Regions from separate parts of the Streptomyces sp. NPDC002054 genome, predicted to be linked through region 1. Evidence: riboswitches for the same ligand, from Rfam matches in the RefSeq annotation. Region 1 holds a riboswitch; each other region holds the start of a gene.

The links. A riboswitch is a leader RNA that binds a small molecule or an ion and turns the genes downstream of it on or off. The one in region 1 is predicted to bind cobalamin.
Region 2: linked by a shared signal. The riboswitch ahead of metE (5-methyltetrahydropteroyltriglutamate--homocysteine S-methyltransferase) and the one ahead of ABT123_RS07055 (energy-coupling factor ABC transporter permease) in region 1 are both predicted to bind cobalamin.
Region 3: linked by a shared signal. The riboswitch ahead of ABT123_RS31430 (ABC transporter substrate-binding protein) and the one ahead of ABT123_RS07055 (energy-coupling factor ABC transporter permease) in region 1 are both predicted to bind cobalamin.
Region 4: linked by a shared signal. The riboswitch ahead of ABT123_RS18775 (cobalamin biosynthesis protein) and the one ahead of ABT123_RS07055 (energy-coupling factor ABC transporter permease) in region 1 are both predicted to bind cobalamin.

What each region holds. Positions count from the first base shown of each region.
Region 1 is NZ_JBEOXT010000006.1:13,073-20,541, reverse strand. It holds gene ABT123_RS07070 (energy-coupling factor ABC transporter ATP-binding protein) at 1-740, opposite strand, end outside; gene cbiQ (cobalt ECF transporter T component CbiQ) at 731-1,480, opposite strand; gene ABT123_RS07060 (energy-coupling factor ABC transporter substrate-binding protein) at 1,485-1,847, opposite strand; gene ABT123_RS07055 (energy-coupling factor ABC transporter permease) at 1,847-2,560, opposite strand; cobalamin riboswitch at 2,590-2,785, opposite strand; gene ABT123_RS07050 (DJ-1/PfpI family protein) at 2,901-3,467, shown strand; gene ABT123_RS07045 (MFS transporter) at 3,492-4,955, opposite strand; gene ABT123_RS07040 (AMIN-like domain-containing (lipo)protein) at 5,234-5,764, opposite strand; gene ABT123_RS07035 (SsgA family sporulation/cell division regulator) at 5,840-6,250, opposite strand; gene ABT123_RS07030 (L-serine ammonia-lyase) at 6,427-7,469, opposite strand, start outside.
Region 2 is NZ_JBEOXT010000020.1:40,030-47,498, forward strand. It holds gene ABT123_RS20315 (short-chain fatty acyl-CoA regulator family protein) at 1-754, opposite strand, end outside; gene aceA (isocitrate lyase) at 1,139-2,428, shown strand; gene aceB (malate synthase A) at 2,504-4,102, shown strand; gene ABT123_RS20330 (3-hydroxybutyryl-CoA dehydrogenase) at 4,099-4,998, shown strand; cobalamin riboswitch at 5,177-5,396, shown strand; gene metE (5-methyltetrahydropteroyltriglutamate--homocysteine S-methyltransferase) at 5,546-7,469, shown strand, end outside.
Region 3 is NZ_JBEOXT010000043.1:7,729-15,197, forward strand. It holds gene ABT123_RS31400 (MerR family transcriptional regulator) at 1-533, shown strand, start outside; gene ABT123_RS31405 (DUF6230 family protein) at 642-1,274, shown strand; gene ABT123_RS31410 (DUF6114 domain-containing protein) at 1,265-1,693, shown strand; gene ABT123_RS31415 (hypothetical protein) at 1,690-2,352, shown strand; gene ABT123_RS31420 (ABC transporter ATP-binding protein) at 2,375-3,151, opposite strand; gene ABT123_RS31425 (FecCD family ABC transporter permease) at 3,148-4,167, opposite strand; gene ABT123_RS31430 (ABC transporter substrate-binding protein) at 4,164-5,150, opposite strand; cobalamin riboswitch at 5,201-5,337, opposite strand; gene ABT123_RS31435 (serine hydrolase domain-containing protein) at 5,455-6,861, shown strand; gene ABT123_RS31440 (cytochrome P450) at 6,904-7,469, opposite strand, start outside.
Region 4 is NZ_JBEOXT010000018.1:59,436-66,904, reverse strand. It holds gene ABT123_RS18785 (putative cobaltochelatase) at 1-1,826, opposite strand, end outside; gene ABT123_RS18780 (cobyric acid synthase) at 1,957-3,495, opposite strand; gene ABT123_RS18775 (cobalamin biosynthesis protein) at 3,492-4,448, opposite strand; cobalamin riboswitch at 4,484-4,641, opposite strand; gene ABT123_RS18770 (hypothetical protein) at 4,757-4,978, opposite strand; gene ABT123_RS18765 (inorganic phosphate transporter) at 5,002-6,270, opposite strand; gene ABT123_RS18760 (alpha/beta hydrolase family protein) at 6,592-7,469, shown strand, end outside.

The DNA.
Region 1 (7,469 bases):
GCCACCGAGGGCGCCCACGCCTGGCGCAGGCCCGCCGAGGCCAGCAGCTGCGGGTCGGAGAGCAGCCGGCCCGCCGGGCCCGTCCGGATCCCGTCCGGGGTCAGCACGGCCGCATCGTCGGCCCAGCGGACCGCGAGGTCCACATCGTGCGTGGCCATCACCACCGTGGTGCCGGCCAGCCCGGCAAGCACCGCCAGCAGCCGCTCCTGGCCGTCGGGGTCCAGCCCGGCGGTCGGCTCGTCCAGGATCAGCACCCGCGGAGCCATGGCCACCGCCCCCGCGATCGCCGCCCGCTTGCGCTGCCCGTAGGACAGCAAGTGGGTGGGCCGGTCCCGCAGATGCGTGATGTCCAGGGCGGCGAGGGCGGCGTCCACCCGGGTCCGGACCTCGGCCGCCGGCAGCCCCTGGTTCAGCGGGCCGAAGGACACGTCCTGCTCCACCGAGGCCGCGAACAGCTGGTCGTCCGGGTCCTGGACCACCAGCTGCACCGAGGACCGCAGCCGGGTCAGGCCCGCGCGGTCGTACCGTACCGGCGAGCCGTCCAGCAGAAGCTGCCCCGAGCCCGGCCGCAGGCCACCGCTCAACAGCCGCATCAGCGTGGTCTTGCCGCTGCCGTTGCGGCCCAGCAGGACCAGCGCCCGCCCCTCGGCGATGGCGAAGTCCACCCCGCTCAGCACCGCGGGCCCGTCCTCGTACGCATAGCCTGCGCCGGACAGTTCCACCAACGGCTTCACAGCCAGAGTCCTTTCAGTACGAGGGTCGTGACGACCACGACCGAGAGCAGGGCCGCCGACGCGGCCAGGAACCGCACCGACAGCGCCGTCTCCGGGACGAGGACCCGCAGCGTGCCGTCGTACCCGCGCCCGGCCAGGCCCGCCTGGAGCCGGCCCGCGCGGTCGAAGGCCCGGACGAAGGCGGTCGCGGCCAGCCCGGCCACCGAACGCCAGGCCGCCGCCCGGCCGGTGTGCCCCAGCCGGGCCGCCTGCGCCCGCCGGACCTGGGCGAGCGAGTCCAGCAGCAGGAACCCGATCCGGTACATGACCAGCGCCACGTCCACCACTGGAGCCGGCACCCCGGCCCGCACCAGGCGGGGCAGGACGTCCGAGACCGGGGTGGTGAAGGCGAACAGCAGCACCCCGAGCGAGGCCGCCGAGGTCCGCAGCAGCAGGTCGGCCGCGTGCCGGGGGCCGTCCGGGGCCAGCGAGACCCAGCCGGCCGGGCCGCCCACCGCGAACAGCAGCGGGACGGCTCCGGTGACGCAGAAGCCCAGCGGGATCCGGAAGGCCCGCCACAGCTGCCGCCCGGCCACCCCGGCCGGGCCGAGCAGCACGGCGAGGGTGGCCGCGGCCACCAGCGGCCCGCCGGGCCAGGGCGGCAGACACACCGCGGCGGCCGTCAGCCCCAGGCCCAGCAGGGCCTTCTCCAGGGGATGACGGTGCCGCCAGCGGCTGGTGTGGGCCGCCGCGTCGATCGGCAGCACCGGGTCAGGACTTCGTCGACGCGGCGCCGGCCGGGGCGGGCTCATCGGCCGCAGCGGCGGCCACAGTGCCGGCCGCGCCCTGGCGGCGGCCCTTGCGCAGGCCGAAGTAGTACGCGAGCACGCCCGCGCCCAGAGCCGCCTGGAGGGCGAACAGCGCCGACTCCACCTCGCCCGACGGGGGTTCGTACAGCGGGGAGAACCACGGCTCGTAATCCGGCTTCAGCTCGGTGATCGCCGCCTCCGCCTGCGCATCCGCGCCCGCGAACGGCTCCTCCTTGCCGTCGCCCAGCCCCAGCGCGAGCGGGAGCACGGCCAGGGCCGCCACCACCAGCAGCAGCAGAGTGTTGATCTTCGCGTTCTTCGACATCAGACCGACGCCTCCTGCTCCTGCTTCTGCTGCTGCTTGTCCTGCGTACCCGTCAGCTTGGCGACACCCAGCCGGATCAGGTCCGACTTGCTCGACTGCATCAGCAGACGCATCACCAGCACCGTCAGCAGGCCCTCGCTGACCGCCAGCGGAATCTGGGTGACCGCGAAGATCCCGCCGAACTTGGCGAGCGCGCCCGCGAAGCCGGTGCCCGGGTCCGGGAAGGCCAGCGCCAGCTGGACGCTGGTGACGCAGTAGGTGACCAGGTCGGCGAAGAAGGCGCCGAAGAACACGGACACCATCAGCGGAGCGTCGAACCGCTTCAGCAGCCGGTAGATCCCGTAGCCAGCCCAGGGGCCCGCGATGGCCATCGAGAAGACGTTGGCGCCCAGGGTGGTCAGGCCGCCGTGGGCCAGCAGCAGCGCCTGGAAGAGCAGGGTGATGGTGCCGAGCACCGCCATGATGGGCGGCCGGAACAGGATGGCGCCCAGCCCGGTACCGGTGGGATGGGAACAACTGCCCGTCACCGAAGGGATTTTCAGGGCGGACAGGACGAAAGTGAACGCTCCGGACGCGCCGAGGAGCAGGGTGCTCTCCGGGTTCGTCTTGACCTCACGGGTCAGCGCGCGGACTCCGTGGACGACAAAGGGAGCGGACGCGGCGCCCCAGGCGACCGCGTGCAAGGGGGGCAGAAAGCCCTCGGCTATATGCATGAGTGGGGAGACCTCTCCAGCACCTCGTGGATGGACAACGCACCTCGGCCGGTCTCCTGGCTCACGGGTGCTGATGCCTTGGCTCCGCCTTCCCGGGGCAACGCGGACTCCCCGCGTCAGCCCAGTGGCTTCCCGCAGGATTGGAGCCGGACTTCCCGATCACAGTGGCGAGGGCCGCACCGGTTTTCCACCGGTTTCCCGAACACCAAGGCCCGCTGACCCTAGTCGGCGCGGTGACCTGCCACAACCCGCCCCCGGCCGGGCGCCCGCCCGGGGCGGTTTGCCGGTCGGCTGCGCGGGCAGGGTCGACGCGTCGAAACCCCCTGACCGGGAGCAGCCCATGGCAGCGAAGATCCTCATCGTCACCGGCGACGCGGCGGAGTCGCTCGAAGTCCTCTACCCCTACCAGCGCCTGCGCGAGGAGGGGTACGAGGTCCACATCGCGGCACCCTCCGTCAAGCGGCTCCGCTTCGTCGTCCACGACTTCGAGGACGGCTTCGACACGTACACCGAGAAGCCCGGCTACACCTGGCCCGCCGACCTGGCCTTCGCCGATGTCGACCCCGGGCAGTACGCGGCCCTGGTGGTCCCCGGCGGCCGGGCCCCCGAATACCTGCGCAACAACCCCGAGGTCCGGCGCATCCTCGCCGCGTTCACCGGGGCCGACAAGCCGGTCGCGCAGATCTGCCACGGCCCGCTGATCACCGCCGCGGCGGGCGGGCTGGACGGGCGCAGGGTCACCGCCTATCCGGCGCTGGAGCCCGATATGCGGACCGCCGGCGCCGCCTTCGAGGACTCCGAGGCCGTGGTCGACGGCACCCTGGTCTCGGCCCGCGCCTGGCCGGACCACCCGGCCTGGATGCGCGAATTCCTCACCGTACTGCGCTCCAAGGCGCCGGTCACCTAGGCATCGAGACGCCCGCCGGGGCGGTCAGTGACCGCTGCCGGTGGCCCTGAATCCGCGCGGCACCATCCACAGGACGAGCACGGTCACGACGGCCACGATGCCGGCGGACACATAGGCGGTGGTGGTGAGCGCGCCGTCGAAGGCGGACCGGGCGGCGGCGAACAGCCGTTCGCCGTCCGGGCCCGCCAGCGTCTCGGCCGCTTCCTTCGCGCCGCCGATCGACTCGTGGGCGAGGGTGGGGGCGGTGTCCGGCATACGGGCGGCATAGAGGGCGCCGTGGACCGAGCCGAGCAGCGCCACTCCGAGGCCCACCCCGAGTTCGTAGGCGGTTTCCGAGACCGCCCCGGCCTGACCGGCCCGGGCGGCCGGCACCGCAGACACCAGAGTGGCAGCGGCGGCGGTGATGGCCAGTCCGTCACCGATGCCGAGCAGGGCCAGGAAGACGGCGACGTAGGCGTACGGGGTCGGTTGGGGGGCCACGGCCAGCAGGAGGAATCCCGCCAGCAGTCCCACCAGGCCCGTGCACAGCACCGCGCGGACGCCGATACGGTGCATCAGCCGCGGGGCGAGCAGGGCGCCGACCAGCATGGCCAGGGCCACCGGCAGTGTGCGCAGACCCGCCTGGAACGGCGAGTAGCCGTGCACGTACTGGAACCAGAGGGAGAGCAGGAACAGGCCGGCGCCGGCCGCGAGCATCGCCATGAGGGTGGTGAGGGCCGCCGCGGTGAACGGCCGGCTCAGGAAGAGCCGTACGTCGAGCAGCGGGTCCGGCAGCTTCAGCTGGCGGCGGGCGAACGCGACGAGCACCAGCAGTCCGATGCTCAGGACGACCAGGTCGGTGAGGGTGGGGCTGCCCTTGGCCACGTGCTTGATGCCCCAGGCGAGGGCGACGATGCCGACGACGGAGAGCACGGCACTGGGCCAGTCCAGGGCGTGGGTGCCGGCCGCCTTGTACTCGGGCAGCAGCCGGATGCCGGCCACCACGGTCACCACGACGACGGGGACGTTGACCCAGAAGGCCGCCGACCAGCCGAACTGTTCGACGAGCGCCCCGCCGACCAGCGGGCCGATGGCGGCACCCGCACCCGCGACCGCGGCCCAGATGCCGATGGCGACGGTCCGCTCGCGCGGGTCGGTGAAGATGTTCCGGATCAGCGACAGGGTCGAGGGCATCACCATCGCGCCGCCGATGCCGAGCAGGACCCGGCCGGCGATCAGCACGGCCGGGCTGGTGGCGGTCGCGGCGACCACGGAGGCCACGCCGAACAGCACGAAGCCGATCAGGAAGAGCCGCTTGCGTCCGTACCGGTCGCCGATCGCGCCGGTGGTCACGAGCAGGCCGCCGAGGACCAGACCGTAGATGTCGATGATCCACAGCTGTTGCAGGGCGGTGGGGCGCATGTCGTCGATGAGCGACGGCAGGGCGACATTCAGGATGGTGGCGTCCATGGCCACCAGGAGGAGGCTGGCGCACAGCACAGAGAGCATCACCCAGCGTCCGGCTCCGGACGACGGGCGGCGATCCGCGGCGGGTCCTGTGGTGTTCAGGGCTCGGGCCACGGGGTATCTCGTCCCTTCGGGCGGACCCCGAAGAGAGGCCGCCGGTACACTTACGCCCACTTTATGCAGGCTTTTCTACATTTTTACCTTCCTTTCCAAGGTAACGGCCGGATCTCACCTTGTCCAAGGCCTTTGGTCCCGGACTTCACAACGCGGGGGCCCGGGGCGTGTAACGCCCCGGGCCCGGTGGGTCGGCCTCCGCCGCGTCAGCAGACGTTGGCGTGCTTGACGTCCAGCACGAACCGCTCCGGCCCGTGCAGCTTGAAGGTCTTGTACTCCGGCCTGGTGTTGAAGGCGGCGCCGAAGGTCACGTACCCCTCGTAGTCGCCGGTCATCGCGATGCCCTTGAGCTTGGGCAGCCAGATCTTGAGGAGCTTGGGTCCCTTGTAGACGGACTGGCCCGCGTCGTTGTGCCCGGCGGCGGGGTGCAGGCGTATCTCGAGGAAGTACTTGCCGGCCAGCGGTACGGGCTTCCCGGACCCGTCGTAGTAGAGCTTGGCCGCCCTGCGGACGGTCACCTCGGGCACGTACCCCTTGACGTCGATGACGAGCCGGTCGTACGTGCAGTGACCGCCCCAGCGGGCATTGACGACCAGCGGGGTCTGGGTCTTGGTCTGGACCTGGGGGGAGAGCTGGGCCCGGGGCTGGGCCGCGGCCGGTGCGGCGAGTACGACACCGGCGGTGAGGAGGGCACCCGTGGCGAGGGCCACGAGCTGCTGGCGACGCAGATGGTTCATGGCGTCCCCCGATTCTCCGGATATGGGGGCAATGCTGTCATCCGGGGAGACACTCCTCGTCCCCGTACGGTTGCATCAGCGCGGCAGCAATGTGCTCAGCTCGGCGTCGAGGTCGTAGTACCGCCCCTCCTGCCCCCGCGGCACCAGGGAGGTCATCCGGCGGCCCAGTCGGCGCACGTCCTTGGCGCGGGCCGACACCACACCGTCCTGCTGCCCGTTCGAGAAGGCGAGCATCACCCGCGGCTCGAACGCCCGCCAGGCCGGCCAGACCCGGATGTCGCCCTGGCCGGTCGCCTGGACCTGGCCGTCGAGCAGCAGGTCGCGGGCGAAGACCCAGCGGGCCAGGATCATGCCTCCCCCGTGGAAGTCGAGGGAGACCTCGTACGGCCGGTCGGACCGGTACCCGAACACGCCCCGGAGCGCTATCGGGTCGTCCGTCCCGGTCTCAAGGTGCAGCGGGATGACACAGTGTTCGGTGGTCGCCATGCGGGGGTCCCTCGGTCAGCCGTCCGCCGGAGGTTCGAAAGAACGTGCACCCGCACGCTAACCCGCCCGGAACCCCCCGCTCCGGTGCCAAAAGTCCCGAAGCGGTCAGGCCCTGCGACCTGTGTTGCCGCCGCCCGCGGCGCCTACGGCGCCCACGGGCACCCGCTGTCAGCAGGTCAGCACTCGATGACGTTGACCGCGAGGCCGCCGCGGGCCGTCTCCTTGTACTTGATCTTCATATCGGCGCCGGTCTCCTTCATGGTCTTGATGACCTTGTCCAGGGAGACCTTGTGGCTGCCGTCGCCGCGCATCGCCATCTTCGCCGCCGTCACGGCCTTCACCGCCGCCATGCCGTTGCGCTCGATGCACGGGATCTGGACCAGGCCGCCGACCGGGTCGCAGGTCAGACCCAGGTTGTGCTCCATGCCGATCTCGGCCGCGTTCTCCACCTGCTCCGGACTGCCGCCGAGCACCTCGGCCAGGGCGCCCGCCGCCATCGAGCAGGCCGAGCCGACCTCGCCCTGGCAGCCGACCTCGGCGCCGGAGATCGAGGCGTTCTCCTTGAACAGCATGCCGATGGCGCCCGCCGCCAGCAGGAAGCGGACCACGCCGTCCTCGTCCGCGCCCGGGACGAAGTTCACGTAGTAGTGCAGGACCGCCGGGATGATGCCGGCGGCGCCGTTGGTCGGGGCGGTCACCACCCGGCCGCCGGCCGCGTTCTCCTCGTTCACGGCCATCGCGTAGAGCGTGATCCACTCCATGGAGAGCGCCAGCGGGTCGCCCTCGGAGCGCAGCTTGCGCGCGGTGGTGGCGGCCCGGCGCTTGACCCGCAGGCCGCCCGGCAGGATGCCCTCGCGGGACATGCCGCGCGAGACGCAGGCCTGCATGACCCGCCAGATCTCCAGCAGGCCCTCGCGGATCTCCTCCTCGGTGCGCCAGGCCTTCTCGTTCTCCAGCATCAGCGAGGAGATCGACAGCCCGGTCTCCTTCGCCAGCCGCAGCATCTCGTCACCGGAGCGGAAGGGGTACTTCAGTACGGTGTCGTCGAGCTTGATCCGGTCCTCGCCGACCGCGTCCTCGTCCACCACGAAGCCGCCGCCGACCGAGTAGTACGTCTTCTCCAGCAGCGGGGCGCCGGAGGCGTCGTACGCGAAGAGGGTCATGCCGTTCGCGTGGTACGGCAGGGACCGGCGCCGGTGCAGGATCAGCTGGTTCGGCT
Region 2 (7,469 bases), on a different contig from region 1:
CCGACCCCTCCTCGAAGTCCTCGGAGGCCAGCGCGGACAGGGCGGCGCCGTGTTCCAGGAGGGCGAGCTGGGTGGCCATCCGGAAGGCCTGCTGGCCGGGGCGGAGCCGGGCGGACAGGTGCAGGGTGCGGCGCGCGGGATCGTAGCGGTGCAGGCTGTCGGCGCCGGCCGACAGGTGGACGCGGTGGCGTTCGGTGAGCCGGGCCGAGAGGGCGGCGAGCACCGCGCCGGGCCGGACCCCGATCTCGGCCGCCAGCCGGCCGGCGGCCAGGTCGGTCTCGTGCAGATAGTTCTGCCGGCGGTAGAAGAACTCGCGGATCTCCTCGTGCGGCGGGCGCGGCCCGGCGCCCGGCCCGGCCGGACCGCCGCGCCCCTCCGCGGCCTCGGCGAACCGCTCCGCCAGGGCGAGGTTGCGCCGCCCCAGGTCGAGCAGGACGGCGGCGACGGCGGGCAGCCGCTGGACGAGTTCGGCCAGGTCGGCGGGGGAGACCCGGCCGGCGGTGATGTCGTCCGCCAGGGCCTCGCGCAGGTCGGCCACCGCCCGGGCGCTGTCGCGCTGCGCGAAGAAGCCGGGGTCCACGCCGAAGGTCTCGGTGAGCCGCAGCAGCACGGGCACGGTCAGCGGCCGGGAGTCGTGCTCCATCTGGTTCAGGTAGCTGGGGGAGATCTCCAGCATCCGGGCCAGCTGGGCCTGGCTGATCCCGCGCTCCTCGCGCAGCCGGCGCAGGCGGGCACCCGCGTAGGTCTTGCTCAAGCTGGACTCCTACCGATGAGTAGGCGGGGCGAGTAGGGGGTGAGTCTAGGCGGCGGACGCCCGGAGCGCACCCTTCGCAAGATTGGCAATTCTGCGGCACAAGATGCGCAGAACTTGGCATGGCGCCATGCTTGATGGCACTGGGTGCCACTGCCAGAGTCGTACTGCGGCCCGCCGGACACGGCCGGAGCGCAGGACAGAGGACGACATCCGCCCTGACGTCGCCCTGGCGATTCCCGTCATTCCTGCCATCCGGCCCTTCCGGGCACATTGCTCAGCTCCACCTCGCCGGGTGTCGGGCAGGCCGCTCCCAGGTGATGTCACTCAGTGACATCACCTTCGCAATGGCATTCGCACGGTTGACAAGCACGCAGGGAGACGGACATGGCGCAGACCGAGACGACGAAGGCGGCGGCAGCGGAGCTGGCGCAGCGCTGGGCGACCGACCCGCGCTGGGCCGGCATCGAGCGGACCTACGGCGCCGAGGAGGTGGTGCGGCTGTCCGGCAGCGTCCGCGAGGAGCACACCCTGGCCCGGCGCGGCGCCGAGCGCCTGTGGCGCCAGCTGCACGAGCAGGACTACATCCATGCCCTCGGCGCCCTGACCGGCGGCCAGGCCGTCCAGCAGGTCCGGGCCGGACTCCAGGCGATCTACCTGTCCGGCTGGCAGGTGGCCGCCGACGCCAACCAGGCCGGCCACACCTACCCCGACCAGAGCCTGTACCCGGTGAACTCGGTCCCGCAGGTGGTGCGCCGGATCAACAACGCCCTGCTGCGCGCCGACCAGATCGCCACCGCCGAGGGCGGCACCGACACGACGGACTGGCTGGCGCCGATCGTCGCCGACGCCGAGGCCGGCTTCGGCGGCCCGCTCAACGCCTTCGAGCTGACCAAGGCCATGATCGCGGCGGGTGCGGCCGGCATCCACTACGAGGACCAGCTCGCCTCCGAGAAGAAGTGCGGCCACCTCGGCGGCAAGGTCCTCGTCCCCACCTCGCAGCACATCCGCACCCTCAACGCCGCCCGCCTCGCGGCCGACATCGCGGACACCCCCACCCTGATCATCGCCCGCACCGACGCCCTCGCCGCGAACCTCCTCACCAGCGACGTCGACGAGCGCGACGCGCAGTTCACCACCGGCGAGCGCACCGCCGAGGGCTTCTACCGGGTGCAGAACGGCATGGCCCCGGTCATCGCCCGCGGCCTCGCCTACGCCCCGCACGCCGACCTGATCTGGGTGGAGACCGGCACCCCGGACCTCGCCCAGGCCCGCGAGTTCGCCGAGGCGATGCACGCGCAGTACCCGGACCAGATGCTCGCCTACAACTGCTCCCCGTCCTTCAACTGGAAGGCGGCCCTGGACGACGACCAGATCGCCAAGTTCCAGCGCGAACTCGGCGCGATGGGCTACAAGTTCCAGTTCATCACCCTGGCCGGCTTCCACTCCCTCAACCACGGCATGTTCGACCTCGCCCGCGGCTACGCCGAGCAGGGCATGACCGCCTATGTCGACCTCCAGGAGCGCGAGTTCGCCGCCCAGGCCCAGGGGTTCACCGCGGTCAAGCACCAGCGCGAGGTCGGCACCGGCTACTTCGACCTCGTCTCCACCGCCGTCAACCCGGCCTCCTCGACCACCGCGCTCTCCGGCTCCACCGAGGAAGAGCAGTTCCACTAAAACCCGCCGGTACCCGGTTACCCGGTGCCCGACGGACGTCCCCGTCGGGCACCCGCCCCCGCTGAGGAGAACCGCATGTCCCTCCCTCCCCTGACCAGCAGCGTCCGGGTTCTCGGCGCACCGGGTGAGCGCCACGAGGAGATCCTGACGCCCCAGGCCCTGGAGTTCATCGGCCGGCTCGACGCCGCGTTCGCGGACCGCCGCCTGGAACTCCTCAAGGAGCGCCGCCGCCGTTCCGGCCACCTCGCCCACGGCACCCCGCTCGGCTTCCCGCTCGCCACCCGCGCGATCCGCGAGGACCCCGACTGGCGCGTCGCCCCGCCGGCCCCCGGCCTCACCGACCGCCGCGTGGAGATCACCGGACCCCCCGAACGCCGGATGACCGTCAACGCCCTCAACTCCGGCGCCAAGGTCTGGATGGCCGACTTCGAGGACGCCACCGCCCCGACCTGGGCCAACGTCATCGACGGCCAGCTCAACCTCAGCGACGCCATCGACCGGCGCATCGACTTCACCACCCCCGAGGGCAAGGAATACCGCCTCGGCGAGCAGCTGGCGACCATCACGGTCCGCCCGCGCGGCTGGCACCTCACCGAAGAGCACCTGGAGATCGACGGGCGCCCCGTGCCCGCCTCCCTCGTCGACTTCGGCCTGTACTTCTTCCACTGCGCGCAGCGCCAGATCGACGCCGGATCCGGCCCGTACTTCTACCTCCCCAAGCTGGAGAACCGGTACGAAGCCCGGCTGTGGAACGACGTGTTCGTGCTCGCCCAGGAGCTGCTCGGCATCCCCCGCGGCACCATCCGGGCCACCGTCCTCATCGAGACGATTACCGCCGCCTTCGAAATGGAGGAGATCCTCCACGAGCTGCGCGAGCACAGCGCCGGCCTCAACGCCGGCCGCTGGGACTACCTCTTCAGCCTCATCAAGACCTTCGGCCACCGCACCGACTTCCGGCTGCCCGACCGGGCCAAGGTCACCATGACCGCCCCCTTCATGCGGGCCTACACCGAACTCCTGGTCCGCACCTGCCACCAGCGCGGCGCCCACGCCATCGGCGGCATGGCCGCCCATGTGCCCAGCCGGGACGCCGAGGCCAACGCCGCAGCCCTCGCCAAGGTCCGCCTCGACAAGGAACGCGAGGCCGAGGACGGCTTCGACGGCTCCTGGGTCGCCCACCCCGGACTCGTGCCGCTCTGCCGCGAGGTCTTCGACGGCGTCCTGGGAGACCGGCCGAACCAGCTGGACCGCACCCGCGGCGATGTCGAGGTCACGGCCGCCGACCTGCTCTCGGTCCGCCGGACCGTCGCCCCGCCGACCGACGAGGGCATCCGCGCCAACGTCGCCGTCGCCCTGCGCTACTTCGATGCGTGGCTGCGCGGCAGCGGAGCGGTTGCCTTGTACGGGCTGATGGAGGACGCGGCCACCGCGGAGATCGCCCGGGTCCAGATCTGGCAGTGGCTCCGCCACGGCAGCGTGGACCACGCCACCGTGACCCGCCTGCTCGACGCGGAGTGCGCGGCCCTGGCCGCCGAGGACCCCGCCGCCCTGGCCGCGGAGGCCCGAGAGGTGTTCGTCCGTACCGCCCTCGCCCCGGAGCTGCCCGCCTTCTTCACCCCCGAGGCCTACACCCGCCACCTGGTCCGCCGCGCCACCGCGCCGGTGCCGTCATGACCGCCCGCAGCGGGACCACCCGGACCCGGACCACCCGCTTCCAGCGCATCGGGATCGTCGGCGGGGGCCAGATGGGCGCCGGCATCGCCGAGGTCTGCGCCCGGGCCGGCCTGGACACGGTGGTGGCCGAAGCCGACGCCACCGCGGCCCGGGCTGCCCGCGAACGCGTCGCCGTATCCCTGGAACGCGCCGTCCAGCGCGGCAAGCTCGACCGGCTCTCGGCCGAGGACGCCCTGGCCCGGCTGGTGTTCACCGGAGACCTGGAGGACCTCGCCGACCGGCAGCTCGTGATCGAGGCCGTGACCGAGAACCCCGAGGCCAAGGCGGAGGTGTTCACCGCCCTCGACAAGATCGTGGAGGATCCGTCGGCCGTCCTCGCCACCAACACCTCCGCCCTTCCCGTCATGCGGCTGGGCATGGCCACCCTCCGCGCGGACCGGGTGGTCGGCCTGCACTTCTTCAACCCCGTGCCCGTGCTGCCGCTGGTGGAGGTGGTGACCTCCCTGCACACCTCGGCGGAGACCGCCGCGGCCGTCGAGGCCTTCGCCCGCGACACCCTGGGCAAGACCGCGATCCGCTCCCAGGACCGCGCCGGGTTCGTCGTCAACTCCCTGCTGATCCCCTATCTCCTGTCGGCCGTCCGGATGGCGGAATCCGGCTTCGCCACCGCCGCCGACATCGACGCCGGCATGGAACAGGGCTGCGCCCACCCCATGGGCCCGCTCAAACTGGCCGACCTGATCGGCCTGGACACCGTCGCCGCCATCGCCGCAGCCCTCTACGAGGAGTTCAAGGAGCCGCTGTACGCCCCGCCGCCGCTGCTCAGCCGCATGGTGCAGGCCGGGCTGCTGGGCCGGAAGACCGGGCGCGGGTTCCACCAGTACCGCCAGGGCTGAGGGGCCCCGGCAGGCGCCGACCCGGGCATGAGGGTCCCGGTCGGCGGAGCAGAACGCGGAGCGGCCTGGTGAGCCGCTCCGCGTTCTGCCGTGGGCGTTCGCGCGTTCACGCGTTCGCGTGTCTCAGATCACCGTCCGGAATGTGAACTGCGCTATCCCCTCGGCGGAACCGGCCTCTAGGCTGGCCGGTGCAGCTGGTTCGCCCCGTCCGCCAGGCGGGATGCGTCGTAAGAGGGAACCCGGTGGGAATCCGGGACTGCCCCGCAGCGGTGAGCGGGAACGACCGCCGTCATACGCACTGGACCCGGCCGGGTCTGGGAAGCGACGGCCAGTAGGAGCCTCGTCCACGACGAGACGTGCCCGCGAGTCCGAAGACCTGCCCGTTGCCCGCACACGCCCAGCCGTGTGCGGAATCCCGGTGACCTCGTGGGCGGGTCGGCGTGCAGATCAGGCGGACACCCGCGCGTACCCATCCGGACGCGCCCGTGGCTCCGTCCGGTCGGTCACCCCTTTCGCGCCCCCGACCCGTCGCCGGGTCCATGGAGACATGCTCGCGAAGGAGAGTTCCGTGACCACCACGTCCGCAGCCACGGGAGCCCAGGCCACCGTGTACGGCTACCCCCGCCAAGGCCAGAACCGGGAGCTGAAGAAGGCCGTCGAGGGCTACTGGAAGGGCCGCGTCACCGCCGAGGCCCTCAGAGAGACCGCGGCCGGCCTGCGCCGCGACACCTGGCAGCAGCTGGCCGAGGCCGGCCTGCACGAGCTGCCCACCGGCGACTTCTCGTACTACGACCACGTCCTCGACACCAGCGTCATGGTCGGCGCCATCCCGGCACGGCACCGCGCCGCCGTCGAGGCCGACGCCCTCGACGGCTACTTCGCCATGGCCCGCGGCACCCAGGACGTGGCGCCGCTGGAGATGACCAAGTGGTTCGACACCAACTACCACTACCTGGTCCCCGAACTCGGCCCCGACACCGCCTTCACCGCCGACCCCGCCAAGCAGGTCGCCGAGCTGAAGGAAGCCCTCGCGCTCGGGCACACCGCCCGGCCGGTCCTGGTCGGCCCCGTCACCTACCTGCTGCTCGCCAAGCCCGCGCCCGGGGTCGCCGACGACTTCGTCCCGCTGACCCTGCTGGACCGGCTGCTGCCCGTCTACGCACAGGTGCTGGCCGAGCTCCGCGCCGCCGGCGCCGAGTGGGTCCAGCTCGACGAGCCCGCCCTGGTCCAGGACCGCACCCCGGCCGAACTGAACGCCGTGGCCCGCGCCTACCGCGAACTCGGCGCGCTCACCGACCGGCCCAAGCTGCTGGTGGCCTCGTACTTCGACCGGCTGGGCGAGGCCCTGCCGGTGCTGGCCAAGGCGCCCGTCGACGGCCTCGCCCTCGACTTCACCGAGGCCGCCGCCGGCAACCTGGCCGACCTCGCCGCCATCGGAGGCATCCCCGGCAAGCGGCTGGTCGCCGGTGTGGTCAACGGCCGCAACATCTGGCTCAACGACTACGAGAAGTCCCTCGCCACCCTCGCCACCCTCCTCGGCCTCGCGGACCGGGTCGACGTCGCCGCCTCCTGCTCCCTGCTGCACGTACCGCTGGACGCCGGGGCCGAGCGCGACCTCGACACACAGGTCCGCCGCTGGCTCGCCTTCGCCCGCCAGAAGACCGCCGAGATCACCACCCTGGCCCGCGGCCTGGCCCGGGGCACCGGCGCCATCGCGGCCGAACTGGCCGCCAACCGGGCCGACCTGGCCTCCCGCGCCCACTCCTCCCTCACCCGCGACCCGGCCGTCCGCGCCCGGACCGCGGCCATCACCGACGCCGACGGCCGCCGCTCCCAGCCGTACCCGGAGCGGGCCGCCGCCCAGCGCGCCCACCTGCGGCTTCCGCTGCTGCCCACCACGACCATCGGCTCCTTCCCGCAGACCTCCGAACTCCGCACCGCCCGGGCCGACCTGCGGGCCGGCCGGATCGACGGCGCCGCGTACGAGCAGCGGATCGAGGCCGAGATCCGCGAGGTCCTCGCCTTCCAGGAGAAGGCCGGCATCGACGTCCTGGTGCACGGCGAGCCCGAACGCAACGACATGGTCCAGTACTTCGCCGAGCAGCTGACCGGCTACCTCGCCACCCAGCACGGCTGGGTCCAGTCCTACGGCACCCGGTACGTCCGCCCGCCCGTCCTGGCCGGGGACATCTCCCGCCCGGAGCCGATGACGGTGCGCTGGACGACCTATGCCCAGGCGCAGACCGCCAAGCCGGTCAAGGGCATGCTGACCGGTCCGGTGACCATGCTCGCCTGGTCCTTCGTACGGGACGACCAGCCGCTCGGCGAGACCGCCCGGCAGGTCGCCCTCGCCCTGCGCGACGAGGTGGGCGACCTGGAGGCGGCCGGTACTTCGGTGATCCAGGTGGACGAGCCGGCCCTGAGGGAAACCCTCCCGCTGCGGGCCGCCGGCCATGCGGACTACCTGGCCT
Region 3 (7,469 bases), on a different contig from region 1:
TGCTGGCCGCCTGGGAGCAGGGCGGTGGCATCGCCCAACTGCTGGGTCTGGAGCGGGAGATGACCCGGGACTGGGTGCAGGAGGAGCCGGTCGCGATGACCCTGGCCGAGTTGCGGGAGCTGTTCGGCCCGGCGGCGACGTCCCAGGACACGCGGCGGGCGGCGGCGCTGGAGTACGTACGGGTCGAGGGGGACACCGTCACCTTTCCGAGCCGACGGCTGCTGGAGGCGACGCTGACGCTGGTGCGGCAGGGGGTGCCGCTCTCCGAGATCCTGGATGCGGGGGAATTCGTACAGAGTCAGGCCACAGCGCTCGCGGACCGCTTCGTCGCCCTGTTCCGGCGGCATGTGATCGGTACGGAAGGGTTGGGGCGGCTTTCGGCCGCGCAGGTGGAGCACGTCACGGCGGCGGTGGCGGCGCTGCGTCCGGTCGCCGGTGAGGTGGTGACCGCGGAGTTCGCCCGGGCGATGGCCCGGCGGGTGGACGAGGAGGTCGCCTCACTGCTGCACACGGAACCCCGTACGCAACAGTAGGAGTTGGCCTGAAAGCAGCGGCCGAGCAACCTTGCCAACCACCATTGGCACTCTTACATTCAACGGCACACCCATACCGGTCAGTAACGATCATAAAGGGGATGTGTCATGGAACATGACTTAGGCGATGCCTCAGCCGGTGACCCGGGCGACGGCCGGGTGCGCTGGCGGCGCTTCGCCGTCCTGACGGTCCCGGCGATCGCCGTCACCGCCGGCCTCGGCATCGCCCTCGCGCAGGGGGCCCTCGCCGCCTCCTTCGCCGTCTCGGGCCAGCAGTTCAAGGTGTCCGCCGAGAGCCTGACGGGCGAGGGCTTCGTCCAATACGGCAGCGTGGACGTCAACGCCCGCGACGAGCTCATCCCGGTGGCGGTCACCGCCATCAGGGAAGCCAAGCTCCACAGCCTCTGCCAGTCGGTGGTCACCTCGCTCCCGGTGATCGGCGACATCTCGCTCAACCTGACCGCCGGCCAGAAGACCCCGGTCGAGGCGACGAACCTGTTCGTCGACGCCACCCAGCTGTCCGGCAACGCCACCTTCACCAACATCGAGATCGGCCGCGACGCCTCCACCCTGGACAAGGGCCCCACCGACGCCCAGGGCATGCAGGACCTGTTCGCCCAGCAGGCCGACACCGTCAGCATCACCGATCTGCAGCAGACCGCCTGGGCGACGAACGCCGGCACCTTCAAGCTCTCCGGCCTGAACCTGAAGATCAGCAAGGGCAAGAAGGAATGCTTCTGAGGTTCCGGCGGTGGCGGCGCAGCCGGCCGTTCTGGGGCGGGCTCTTCGCCGCCCTGGCCGGAGCCGAGATCTGCGTCCTGCCGCTCGCCCCGCTGAAGGTCATGCTCACCCAGGGCGTGGCGGGCATCCCGTCCGTGCTGATGGGCCTCGTGATGATCGTGCTCGGTCTCACCGTCTGGTTCGCCCCGCACTACCGCGCCCTCGCCGGGGTCCTCACCACCCTCATCGCCACCGCCGCCCTGGTCTTGTCCAACCTCGGCGGATTCCTGATCGGGACCCTGCTGGGCATCCTCGGCGGCGGCCTGATGTTCGCCTGGCAGCAGACCCCCTCCGCTGCACGCACCCCCTCCCCGGCAAGCACCCCCTCCCCCACCCCCACCGCCGTACCGCACTCCGATCCCCAAGGAGCACAGCCATGAGCCGTACCCGCACCACCTTCGCCCTCGGACTCGCCACCGCCGGCGCACTGACCCTCGGCGCCGCCGCGGCCACCGCCGCACCGTCCCCCGCACCCTTGCCGGCGGCCGGTTCCACCACCGTCACCCCGGCCGGGCACGCCTTCCAGGCCACCCTCAGCGGCAAGGCCACCCTCAAGGCCGGCGCCGTCACCGTGACCTGCACGGTCTCCGTGTCCACCGGCACCGTCCCGGCCGCACCCGGCAACCACAACCCGGCCGGCCCGGTCTCCTCGCCGATCTCCGCACCGACCTACAGCTCCTGCACGGCGAGCCTGCCGGGGGTCACCCCGACCGTCACCACCAGCGGCGCCTGGCAGGTGTCCATGCAGCACGGGTCGCCGATCACGGCCACCATGACCGTCCCGACCGGCGGCCTGGTGCTGAAGACCACCGGCCTGGCCTCCTGTACGGTCGTCACCGCGCCCACCGCCCCGGCGAACGTCCCCGGCACCTGGACCAACGGCTCCCCGTCCACCCTGACCTTCACCAACGCCTCGGTGCCGGTCAAGGTCACCGGCGGGTTCGGCTGCCCCACCAGTGCGACCTCCTCCACCTTCAACGCCGTCTACAAGGTGGCCGACACCACCGACCCGTCCCAGCAGATCACCGTCGCGCCGTAACGTTTCCTCAAACCCGGATACCTCAGGGCAGATAGACGATGCTGGGCGCGCCGGTCGTAGGATGGACGCCGATCCGGGTCCGTACGCCGTACACCTCGCCCAGCATCTCCTCGGTCAGCACCTCGGCCGGGGTCCCGGAGGCCACCACCCGCCCCTCGTGCAGGAGGCACAGCCGGTCGCAGAAGGAGGCGGCCAGGTTGAGGTCGTGCAGCACCAGCAGACCGGTGGCGGGCAGGCCGCGCACCAGCGCGAGGACCTCCAACTGGTAGCGGATGTCCAGGTGGTTGGTCGGCTCGTCGAGGGCCAGCAGACCCGGGTCCTGGACCAGGGCCCGGGCGACCAGGGCGCGCTGCCGCTCCCCGCCCGAGAGCTCGTCGAAGGTCCGCTCGGCGAATGCCGGGATGCCCACCGTGCGCAGGGCCTCCTCGGTCCGGCGTACGTCCGCGGGGCCGTCCTGCTCCCAGAAGCGCTTGTGCGGGCTGCGGCCCATGGCGACCACCTCCCGGACCGTCAGCCCGAAGGTGCCGCTCGCGTCCTGCGGGACCACGGCCACCCTGCGGGCCCGTTCCCTGACGGTGAGGGAGGCGGCGTCCCGGCCGTCGAGCAGGATCCGGCCGGCGGTGGGCCGCAGCGTGCCGTACACGCAGCGCAGCAGGGTGGTCTTGCCGCTGCCGTTGGGGCCGGCCACGCCGACGGTCTCACCGGGGCGGGCGGTCAGGTCGATCCCGTGCAGCAGGGTGTGGCCGCCGGTCTCGTAGCGCAGTCCCTCGATGCGCAGTTCGGCGGGCGCGGGCGTCATCCGAGGACCCCTTCGGCGCGCGAGGACCGCCGCAGCATCCACAGGAAGAACGGTCCGCCGACCAGCGCGGTGACCACCCCGACCGGTATCTCCTCGGGTGCGGCGGCGGTACGGGCGACCAGGTCGGCCAGCACCAGGAACACCGCCCCGCCGAGCGCGGCCACCGGCAGCAGCGCCCGGTGCCCGGCGCCCACCGCCATCCGGGCGGCGTGCGGGATCATCAGCCCGACGAAGCCGATCGCCCCGCTGTAGGCCACGAGCACGCCGACGACCAGCGAGGCCAGGACGAACACCGCGGCGCGGAACCGTCCGGTGTCCAGGCCCAGGGTCTGCGCGCCCTCCTCGCCCGCGAGCAGCAGGTCGAGGGGCCGAGCCAGGGCGAGCAGCAGCCCGGTGCCCAGCAGCAGGGCGGCGGCGGGCAGGGCCAGTTCGTCCCAGCGGGCGCCGCCGAGGCCGCCGAGCGTCCAGAACAGCACCAGGCGGACCTGGTCGGCTTTGGCGGCGAGCACCAGGACCAGGCTGGTGAGGGCGGACAGGACGTACTGGACGGCCACCCCGGCCAGGATCAGCCGTCCGGTGGTCATGCTGCCGCCGCGCCGGGCCATCGCGTACACGGCGACGAGGGCGCCCAGTGATCCGGCGAAGGCGGCGGCGGGCAGGGTCACGGTGGTTGCCAGTCCGGCGCCGACCCCGAGGACCAGGACGCAGACGGCGCCCGCCGAGGCTCCGGAGGAGGCGCCGAGCAGGAACGGGTCGGCGAGCCGGTTGCGGACCAGGGCCTGGAGGACGGTTCCGGTCACGGCCAGCCCGGCGCCGACCACCGCGCCGAGCAGCACCCGTGGCATCCGGACGTCCCAGACGATGGCGGCGAAGGCGCCGGTGCGCTGCCCGCCGAGCACGATGTCGAGGACCTGTCCGGGCGGGATGCGGACCGGGCCGAGGGCGAGCCCGGCGACGGCGGAGCCGAGCAGTGCGGCGGTGAGCACCGCGAGGACGGCCGGGGTGCGACGGGTCACGCCGCGTCGGGGTGCAGCTGGCGGGCCAGGGACTCGACGGCGTCGTCGACGCGCACCCCGAGCACGGCCGAGGACAGCGGGAGGACCACGAACCGCTTGTTCTTGACGGCCGGGACCTGGGCGAGGGCCGGGTCGTTCAGCAGGCGCTGCTTCTTGGCCTCGACGGGGGTGCCGCCGTAGTCGTAGATGAGGATGACCTCGGGCTTGCGCTCGATGACCTGTTCCCAGGACACGTCGCCGAAGGTGTCCTTGAGGTCGGCGAAGACGTTGGTGCCGCCGGCCCGGGTGATGATCTCGTTGCCGATGCCGTTTCCGCCGGAGGTGGAGGCGGCGCTCTCTCCGCCGTCGTAGGCGAAGACGGCGGGCCGGTTCTTGCCGGCCAGTTTCTGCGCCACGGCGTCGATGCGCCGCTGCTGATCCTCGATCAGCCGGGCGCCGCGCTCGGGGACTCCGAAGGTGCGGGCGACTTCGGTGATCTCGGTCTTGAGCTGGTCGAGTCCGACCGGGCCGGTGGCGCAGTACTCCACGCTGAGGCGGGTGTTGATCCCGCTCTTCTGCAGGCCTGCCCGGTCGCGGCCGGCCGCCTTGTCGAAGGCGCTGGCGTAGCCGCCGTAGACGAAGTCGGGGTTGGCGGCGAGCAGTTGCTCCTTGGAGGGGTACTCCTTCGCCAGCACCTTGATCTTGTCGTAGGCGGGCCGGTAGACGGGGAGGATCGCGTCGTCGAGGTAGGCGGTGCCGACCATGCGGTCCTGGAGGCCGAGGGCGAGCAGGATCTCGGTGGTGTGCTGGGTGAGGGTGACCGCGCGCCGGGGCGGTTCCCGATAGGTGGTATCGACCCCGCAGTTGGTGGTGGTGTACGGGAATCCGGGCGCGGCGGCCGGCTCCCCAGCGGTGTCCTCCTTGGCACCGGCGCAGCCGGCCAGCGGTATGAGGAGGGCGAGTGCGGCGAGGGCGCGCAGGGCGGCGGCGCGCGGGTGGGTCAGGACCACGGGATGCCTCTCCGGGGGATCCTCGTCCCCTGGTCGAAGTGAAGAACGAAAAGAGGCGGCGCGTCAGTGTCTGACTTCCGGATCCCGCGGGGGACCAGGTCACAGTGGCGGGACCGCACCGGGTTCGCACCGGTTTCCTGATCTGCGCCGCCTGGGGTGACGCGGGCCAGTCTGCCAGACCGCAGCTGCGGCACCGGACTGCGGGCCCGACTTGCACTGCGTTCAAGTACTGGTCTATCGTTCCACTTGAACACAGTGCAAGTGGAACGACCGACCACGCACCGACAAGGGGACCCGCATGTCCGAGCACACGTTGTCCGCGTTATCCGCGCTGGTAGAGGCCAAGGCAGAGGAGTTCGCCATTCCCGGCATCTCCGTCGGGGTATGGGCGGACGGGCAGGAGGTGTTCGCGTCCCACGGCGTGACGAGCATCGACAACCCGCTGCCGGTCGACCGCAGGACGCTCTTCCAACTGGGGTCGGTGTCGAAGACCTTCACGGCGACCGCGCTGATGCGCCTGGTCGAGAGCGGCCGGGTCGAACTGGAGGCGCCGGTGCGCCGCTACGTTCCCGAGCTGGTGCTCTCGGACCCGCAGGCCGCGGACCGGATCACCGTGCTGAACCTGCTCAACCACACCGGCGGACTGGACTGGGGGGTCATCGCCGACACCGGGGACGGGGACGACGCCCTGGCCGCCTACATCGCGCTGATGGCCGAGGCGAAGATGGCCGCCCAGCCCGGCACCCGCGCCTCCTACAGCCAGTCCGGCTACAACCTGGCCGGGCGGGTCCTGGAGAAGGTCACCGGCCAGACCTACGAACAGGCCGTCGCCGAACTGGTCCTGGAGCCCCTCGGACTCTCCGACACCCTCTTCGCTCCCGCCGACGTCATGACCCGGCGGTTCGCCGTGGGCCACGACCAGGACGAGGACGGCACCCTGTCCATCGCCCGCCCCTGGCGGGTCCCGCGCGCACACAACCCCGGCGGGGGCATCGCCTCCTCGGCGGCGGACCTGCTGCGCTGGGCCCGGTTCCACCTCGGCGACGGCCGTGCGGAGGGCGGCGAGCCCGTCCTGGACGCCGGGCTGCTGCACCGGATGAAGGAGCAGACCGTCGCCCTGCGGAGCAGTAGCCAGGGTGACGCCCTCGGTATCTGCTGGTTCCTGCGCGATGTGGACGGGGTCCGCACGGTCGGCCACGGCGGGTCGGCGATCGGCCAGTTCTCCGAGTTCCTCATGGTGCCCGAACGGAACTTCGCCGTGGTCGCGATGTCCAACGCCGGCCCGAACGGCATCCCGTGCAACCAGGCCGTCGTCCGGTGGGCGCTGCAGACCTGGCTGGGGGTGACGGACCGGGACCCGGAGCCGCTCCCGCACGACGCGGCGCGGGCCGGCGAGCTGGTCGGGACGTACGACATCGACGCGATGACCCTCGTCATCGGCACCGACGGGGCGGGCCTGACCCTCGACGTCCGGATCAAGCCGGAGATCCGCGCGGCCTCCGACACTCCCCTGCCGGCGGACCACGCACCGGCCGATGTCGGCCTGCTGCCCGGCGACAAGGACGAATACGTCGTCACCAGCGGAGGCCTGCAGGGGCAGCGCGGCTACTTCACGCGCGACGAGAGCGGCACGGTCGTGGGCATCGACCTCGCCGGCCGGCTGTTCCGACGGCTTCCGGCACCGGCAGCCACCCCCTCCCGGTGAACGGCCGCCCGGTGCCGGACTGCCGTTCACCGGGAAGGCCGTTCACCAGGTCACCGGCAGGCTGACCACCCCGTGGAAGTCCGAGTCGGTACGCAGCGGAACCTCCTCGGCCGGGATGGCCAGGCGCAGGCCGGGGAACCGCTTGAACAGCTCGACGAGGGCGACCCGGACCTCGACCCGGGCCAGGTGCTGGCCGAGGCACTGGTGGATGCCGTGACCGAACGTCAGCTGCCCGGCGGCCTGCCGGCGTACGTCGAGGACGTCGGGATTCGGGTACTTCTCCGGGTCCCGGTTGGCGGCCTGGACGGCGAGGGTGATCGTGTCCCCGGCCTTCACCGTCCGGCCGGCCAGCTCGACGTCCTCCAGGGCGGTCCGCATCCCGGTGTCGGTGATGGTCAGGTAGCGCAGCAGCTCCTCGACCGCCTGGTCGGCACGCTCCGGCTCGGCCTGCAGCGCGGCCAGCTGATCGGGGTGGGTCAGCAGGGCGTAGACACTCAGCCCGATCATGTTGGCGGTGGTGTCGAAGCCCGCACCGAGCAGCAGTGCACCGATGTTGGTGAGTTCCTCGTCGGTGAGGTCGCTGTCGGTCAGTTCGCTCAGCACGTCGT
Region 4 (7,469 bases), on a different contig from region 1:
GGATCGCGCAGCCGCTCGATGCGCAGCACCTCGTGCGCCTTGAGCAGGCCGGATGCCAGCGGGGTACGGCCGCCGGTGGGCAGCAGTTCCAGCCGGGCGGCGGCCGTGTCCACCGAGGAGGTGGGCGGCAGCGCCAGCTCGGCGCCCGCACCCCGGAAGGTGATCAGGCCGACCTTGTCCCGCCGCTGGTAGGCGTCCAGCAGCAGCGACAGCACCGCGCCCTTGACCGCGCTCATCCGCTTCCGGGCGGCCATCGAACCGGAGGCGTCGACCACGAACAGCACGAGGTTGCCCTCGCGACCCTCCCGGGTGGCCTGCCGCAGGTCGTCCTTGCGGATGACCAGACCGCGGCCGGCCCGGCCCCGGGCCCGCTGGTGCGGGGCGGCGGCCTGCACGGTCGCGGCGAGGTGCAGCTTCGTCAGCTGCCCGCGGGGGCGCTGGGAGCCGGTGGTACGGCCGTGCGCGGTCCGCGCCCGCGAGCGCCGGCCGGCGGCGCCCTCGCCCAGGCCGGGCACGCTCAGCATCCGGGTCCGGAACGGCTCGGACGCCCGTACGGCCGCCTGGACCGGCCCGTCCGCCGTGGTGTCCGCGCTGCTCGGGGGTTGTGGTGCGGAGTCCGCCGAGGGCTCCGGGCCCTGCTCCGGTCCGGGCCTGTCCCGGTCCTCCGGGCCCTGCGCGGCCCGGTCGTCCTCCGGCCCGGCCTGCGGCGGCACACCGCCGCCACCGTCCGGCCCGCCGTCGCCATCTCCGTCTGCGTCGCCGTCCGGGTCGGACCCGGGCTCCGGCTCGGGGTCCGGATCGGGTTCCGGCTCGTCGTCCGGGAAACCGTTCAGGATCTCGTCCAGCCGGTCCTCGTCCAGGCCCGGTGCGTCGAAGGGATTGCGCCGCCGCCGGTGCGGGAGCGCCAGCAGGGCGGCCTGCCGGACGTCCTCCTTCCGGACCTCCGTACGCCCGGCCCACGCGGCCAGAGCCGTCGCCGTCCGGGCCATCACGATGTCGGCCCGCATCCCGTCGACCTCGAAGCCCGCGCAGGTCGCCGCGATCTGCAGCAGTGCCACATCACCCAGCCGGACCCGCGGCAGCAGGGCCCGGGCGGCCACCACCCGGTCCCGTACCGCGGCCTCCTCCGCGGCCCAGCGGGCGGCGAAGCCCGCGGAATCGTCGTCGTAGGCGAGCCGCCGCCGTACGACCTCCACCCGCTGCTCGGGCTCGCGCGAGGCGGCGACCTCGACGGTGAGCCCGAACCGGTCGAGCAGCTGTGGGCGCAGCTCGCCCTCCTCGGGATTCATGGTGCCGACGAGCAGGAACCGGGCCGCGTGCCGGACGGACACGCCCTCGCGCTCGACGTAGGAGGCGCCCATGGCAGCGGCGTCGAGCAGGACGTCCACGAGGTGGTCGTGGAGGAGGTTGACCTCGTCCACGTAGAGGATGCCCCGGTGTGCGTCGGCCAGCAGGCCGGGCTCGAAGGCCTTCACGCCGTCGGCGAGGGCACGTTCGAGGTCGAGGGCTCCGACGAGCCGGTCCTCGGAAGCTCCGACCGGCAGCTCCACCATCCGGGCGGGCCGCTCGGCGGAGCTGCCGGACCCGTGGGGGCCGTCCGGGCAGCCCGGGTCGGGCGTGGCAGGGGCGCAGGAGAACCGGCAGCCGGGGACCACGTCCACCTGCGGCAGCAGGGCCGTCAGGGCGCGGACGGCGGTGGACTTGGCGGTGCCCTTCTCGCCGCGGACCAGCACCCCGCCGACCGCGGGGCTGACGGCGTTGAGGAGCAACGCCAGCCGGAGGTCGGTCTGGCCGACCACCGCGGTGAACGGGTAGGGCGTGCTCATGCGTGACTCCTTCGAAGGTGCGGCGGCTGGATGTGGCGCGGCGCCGCGCCGGTGCGGGGCCGGAGCCCCGGTTTCGGGAAGGGGTGGGTAAAGGGGCGGGTGGGGGAACAGCCCCGCAGGGCCCGGCCCGTCACGGTGCGCCCGGGGGCAGGAAGGGGAGGCCCGCCGGGGCGCCGGTCTCGATCAGGCGGAGCAGCGCATCGGTGTCCGCGTGTTCCTCGATCAGGTCGCCCAGCAGGTCCAGCTGTTCCTCCCGCAGGGAGGCGAAGGAGGTGTCCGGCGCCGGTACGAAGCGGCGGCCCGCAGCCGCGGCGACCTCCTGGAGGAACGCCCGGCGGAAGCCGTCCGACTCCAGCGAGCCGTGCCAGTGGGTGCCCCACACCGACCCCACCCGGCAGCCGTCCAGGAAGGGGTCCCCGCCCAGCACCTCGGCCACGCCGTGGTGGATCTCGTATCCGGTGACCGGTTCGCCGAGCGCCGAACCGGAGGGCCGGGCCAGGGTCTTCTCCCGGGCGAAGCGGACCCGGACCGGCAGCAGGCCCAGCCCGTCGACCACGCCCGCCCGCGATTCGACCTCGTCCTCGATCCGCTCGCCCAGCGCCTGGAAGCCACCGCAGATGCCCAGCACCGGCCGGCCTTCGGCGGCCCGCCGGGCCAGCGCATCGGCCAGCCCCCGCTCCCGCAGCCACTCCAGCGCCTTCACGGTGCCCCGGGTGCCCGGTACGACGGCCAGGTCGGCATCGGCCAGTTCCTCGGCCCGGTCCACGAACCGCACCACCACACCCGGTTCGGCCGCGAGCGCGTCCACGTCCGTGAAGTTCGACATCAGCGGCACCGCGCAGACCGCGACCCGCAGGACGTCCTCGCCCACCGGCGGAGCCACCAACGACTCGCGGACCGAGCCGCGCAGCGAGACCCGCAGGCCGTCCTCCTCGTCGATGCCCAGCCCGTGCCGGAAGGGCAGGACCCCGTACGTGGACCGGCCGGTGATCGACCGCAGCATCTCCATGCCGGGCTCCAGCAGGGAGACGTCACCGCGGAACTTGTTCACCAGGTAGCCGGCGATCAGCGACTGGTCCTCGGCCGACAGCAGGGCCGTGGTGCCGAAGAAGGACGCGAAGACCCCGCCCCGGTCGATGTCCCCGACCACCACCACCGGAAACCGCGCGGCCCGCGCGATCCCCATGTTCACGATGTCCGTGCGCCGCAGGTTGATCTCGGCCGGGCTGCCCGCCCCCTCGCAGATCACGGCGTCATACGTGCCCCGCAACTGCTCCAGGCAGTCCGTGACCACACCGAGCAACTGCTCCTGACGCCCGCCGTGGTAGCCGCGCGCACTCATCTCGCCCACCGGCTTGCCCAGCAGCACCACCTGGCTGCTGCGGTCGCTGCCGGGCTTGAGCAGCACCGGGTTCATCAGAGCCGTGGGCTCCACCCGGGCCGCCTGCGCCTGCATGGCCTGCGCCCGGCCGATCTCCGCGCCCTCGAGGGTGACGAAGGAGTTCAGCGACATGTTCTGGGCCTTGAACGGCGCCACCTTCACGCCCTGCCGGACCAGCCAGCGGCAGATGCCCGCCGTGACCACGCTCTTCCCGGCGTCCGAGGTGGTGCCGGCGACCAGCAGCCCCCCGCCGAGCCGCCCCTTGCTCACGCTGCTCGTGCTGCTCATGCGCGTCCCCTCCGTACCCGTGCGGCGAGCAGCCGGCCGCCGACGCAGGCGGCCAGCGCCAGCCAGGTCACCTGCCGGGACAGCCGTACCGCCCGTTCGATGTCGGCGACCTCCACCGGCCGCCCGGTGTCCCCGTTGAGCACCGCCCGGTGCTCCACCCGTCCCCCGTAGGCCAGGGTGCCGCCGAGCCGGACGCCCAGGGCACCCGCGAAGGAGGCCTCCACCGGGCCGGCGTTGGGGCTGGGGTGGGCCGCCGCGTCGGTGCGCCAGGCCCGGACCGCCCCCCGACGGTCCGGGCCGGCGACCACGGCGGCCAGCGCGGTCAGCCGGGCCCCCGGCCAGCCCGCGAGGTCGTCCAGCCGGGCGGAGGCCCAGCCGTAGCGCAGGTGGCGCGGCGACTTGTGGCCCACCATCGCGTCCAGGGTGTTCACGGCCCGGAAGGCGACCAGCCCGGGCACCCCGGCGACCGCACCCCACACCAGGGCGCCCACCACCGCGTCGGAGGTGTTCTCGGCGACCGACTCCACGACGGCGCGGGCGATCTGCTGCCCGTCCAGCGCCTGCGGGTCGCGCCCGCAGAGGTGGGGGAGGCGTTCCCGGGCCACCTCGGTGTCCCCGGCGGCCAGGGCGCCGCCGATGGCACGGGCCTCCCGGCCCAGTGAGGTCCCGCCGACCACGGCCCAGGTGGCGGCGGCGGTGAGGGCGATCCGGACGGCGGCGGGACGGGAGCGTACGGCGCGGGCGGCCAGCGCACCCGCGGCGGCTGCGCCTCCGGCGCACACCAGGGTGTGCACCACGCCCCGCGAGCGCCGGTCGCGCCAGAGGACGCGTTCGACGCCGGCGGCGGCTCGTCCGAAGGCGGCGACGGGGTGCCCGCGGCGTGGATCCCCGAGGATCCGGTCGCCGATCAGGCCCGCCGTCACGCCGTACGCGAAGACGCGATCGGCACGCATGGGGCAGGTATGTCCTCACTCAGGGTCCGCGCCCTGGTTCGACGTGTCCGGCGGCGAGAGTTCCTGGCTCCCGGCGGGCAGGGACGGCTGTCCGTGCTCCCCGGTGACAGTGGCGGGACCGCGCCGGATTCGCACCGGACTTCCTCTGCTGCCGCCGTAATGGCTCCGGCAGTCCACCACGCACCGCGATGGCCCGTCAACTTGCCGTTGACCTGCTGAAACGAGAACTCCCCCCGGGGCTGCCCGGGGGGAGTGACTCTGTGGTGCTTCGGGTGGTGCGGGGTGGGGCGGGGTGGTGCCCCGGGGACTCAGGCGACGATGAGCCAGATCCCGTACGTCACGGCCGCGGCGCAGAGCGCGAAGCAGGCGTACGCGCCGGTGCGGGCCAGGGTGGCTGCGCCGCCCTGCTCGGTGGCGGCCTCGTGCCGGGAGAGCCCCACCATGCCCAGGGTGAACAGGGCCACCAGAGCGACGGTGGCGGAGAGGCTGACTCCGAAGACGGAGCCGAGAGCTGCCCAGTCGATCTTCATACTGCCGAAACCTTCTCTGTTGGTCAGACCGCGGCGGCCGGAGCCGCCGGGGTCTCGCCGGGCGCGGGGGCGCTCGGGGCGGGGATGGTGGCCTTCAGGTCCTCGTCGGTGACCGCGGCGGTGGTGCCGGCCGGCGGCACGGTGACGGCCGCCATCGCGGTGGTGACCACGCCGGGCGCCTCGGCCGGGGTCTCCAGCTCGTTGACGTTGTTGTGGTCCACGACCTGGCGACGGGAGATCAGCCAGATGGCCAGGCAGGAGCCGACCAGGAAGACGGTGACGGCGGCGATGCCGATGTCACCGGTGCGCATGACCAGCTCGGCACCGGCCGAGACCAGCGCGGCGGCCGGCAGGGTCAGGCCCCAGGCGATGAACATGCGGGTCGCGGTGGACCAGCGGACCACACCGCCCTTGCGGCCCAGGCCCGCACCCATGACCGCGCCGGAGCACGAGTGGGTGGTGGAGAGCGAGAAGCCGAGGTTGGAGGAGGCCAGGATGACGCTGGCGGCCGAGGTCTGGGCGGCGAAGCCCTGCTGCGGCTGCAGGTCGGTCAGGCCCTTGCCCATGGTGCGGATGATGCGCCAGCCGCCGAGGTAGGTACCGAGCGCGATGGCCAGGCCGGCGGAGACGATGACCCAGACGGGCGGGTTGGAGCCGGGGGCGAGTGCCCCGCCGGCGACCAGGGCCAGGGTGATGATGCCCATCGTCTTCTGCGCGTCGTTGGTGCCGTGCGCGAGGGAGACCAGGCCCGCCGAGGCGATCTGACCGGCCCGGTAGCCCTTGGCCGAGGTCTTCTCGCCGACGTTCTTGCCGACCTTGTACGTGACCTTGGTGGCCAGCATGGCGGCCAGACCGGCGACGATCGGCGCGGCGATCGCGGGGATGAGCACCTTGGTGACCACCACGTCGCCGTTGACGGCGCCGATGCCCGCGGAAGCCACCGCGGCACCGATCAGGCCGCCCATCAGGGCGTGGGAGGAGCTGGAGGGGAGTCCGACCAGCCAGGTGATGAGGTTCCAGAGGATGGCGCCGACGAGCGCCGCGAAGATCACCTCTGGCTGGATGCCGTCCTCGTTGACCAGGCCCTTGGAGATCGTCTTGGCGACCTCCACGGACATGAACGCGCCGACGAGGTTGAGCACGGCGGACATGGCCACCGCCGTCTTGGGCTTGAGGGCGCCGGTCGAGATGGTGGTAGCCATCGCGTTGGCTGTGTCGTGGAAACCGTTCGTGAAGTCGAACACGAGAGCGGTAATGATCACGATCCCGAGGAGAAGCGTTATGTGCTCCATTTACCCAGGCTTCTGTTTGACGTCAGTGGCTCGGCGACCGTAGGCAACCTAGGTGAACTAAAAGTGAACTGAGACGGGCGGTGCGGTGTACCAGCCCGGCCCGGCTTCGGGATCCTCGTCCTGATTCTGCCGCCGATGGACCGATTCGTGCACGTCACACGCAGGTGAACGGAACCTTCCGGTGGGGCCGCCCCCGGTCTGGGGGTACCTTCCGGGTCCCCCGGAAGAGACCCAGATCACGTGCCCGGACGCCGCCTTTCAGGCCGTCCGGCCGATTCCGCTCCACTGGCCGGGGCTGCTCCGGCCGCCGAAACTGGAACAGTGCGACCCGCAACAGTGACGGCAGCCGCCGTCACCACCCTTCTGGTGGGTGCCGGAGCAGCCGCGGTCGCGGCCGGCCGGTACGCCGCCGACGCGGCCCTGCGGCCCGAACCGGGCCGCCCTCTGCCCGGCGGCCCCCGGCTCGTCGTCCACGGCACCGCCGGCGGCAGGGTCGCGCTCACCCGCTCCCTGGCCTCGCTGCGCCCGGGCACCTACGGACTGGACGCCCCCGGGGTGCACGCCGTGGTCGGCCGGGTCCTGCCGGACGCCCCGCACACCCCGGACACCGTCGTACGCCAGCTTCTCCGCGTCACCCACGGCCACCTCGACCCCGGCACCCGGGTCAGCCTCACCCCGCAGATCCACCTCGGCAACCCGCGCACCGCCCTCGGCCTCGACCACGCCGATGTGGACGTCCCCGGCGAGCTGGGGGCGCTGCCCGCCTGGTTCGTCCCCGCCGTCCGCAACACCTGGGTGATCACCGTCCACGGCCTCGGCGCCACCCGGGAGCACCCCATGGTGGTGATGCCTTTCCTGAACCGGTTCCGGCTACCGGTCCTCGACCTCGCCTACCGCGGCGACCTGGGCGCTCCCGAGTCCCCCGACGGCCTCGGCCACCTCGGGGCGTCGGAATGGCGCGATCTCGACGCCGCCATCCGCTACGCACTCCGCTTCGGCGCCCGCCGGGTCGTCCTCTACGGCTGGTCCACCGGAGCGACCATGGCCCTGTACGCCGCCGAACGCTCGGCCCTCGCCGACCGGATCGCCGGCCTCGTCCTGGACTCCCCGGTCCTGGACCGGCACACCACCCTGCGGAACCTGGCGGCGGCCCGCGGGACGCCGGCCGTTCTGCTGCCGCTGGCCGTCCGCGCCGCCGA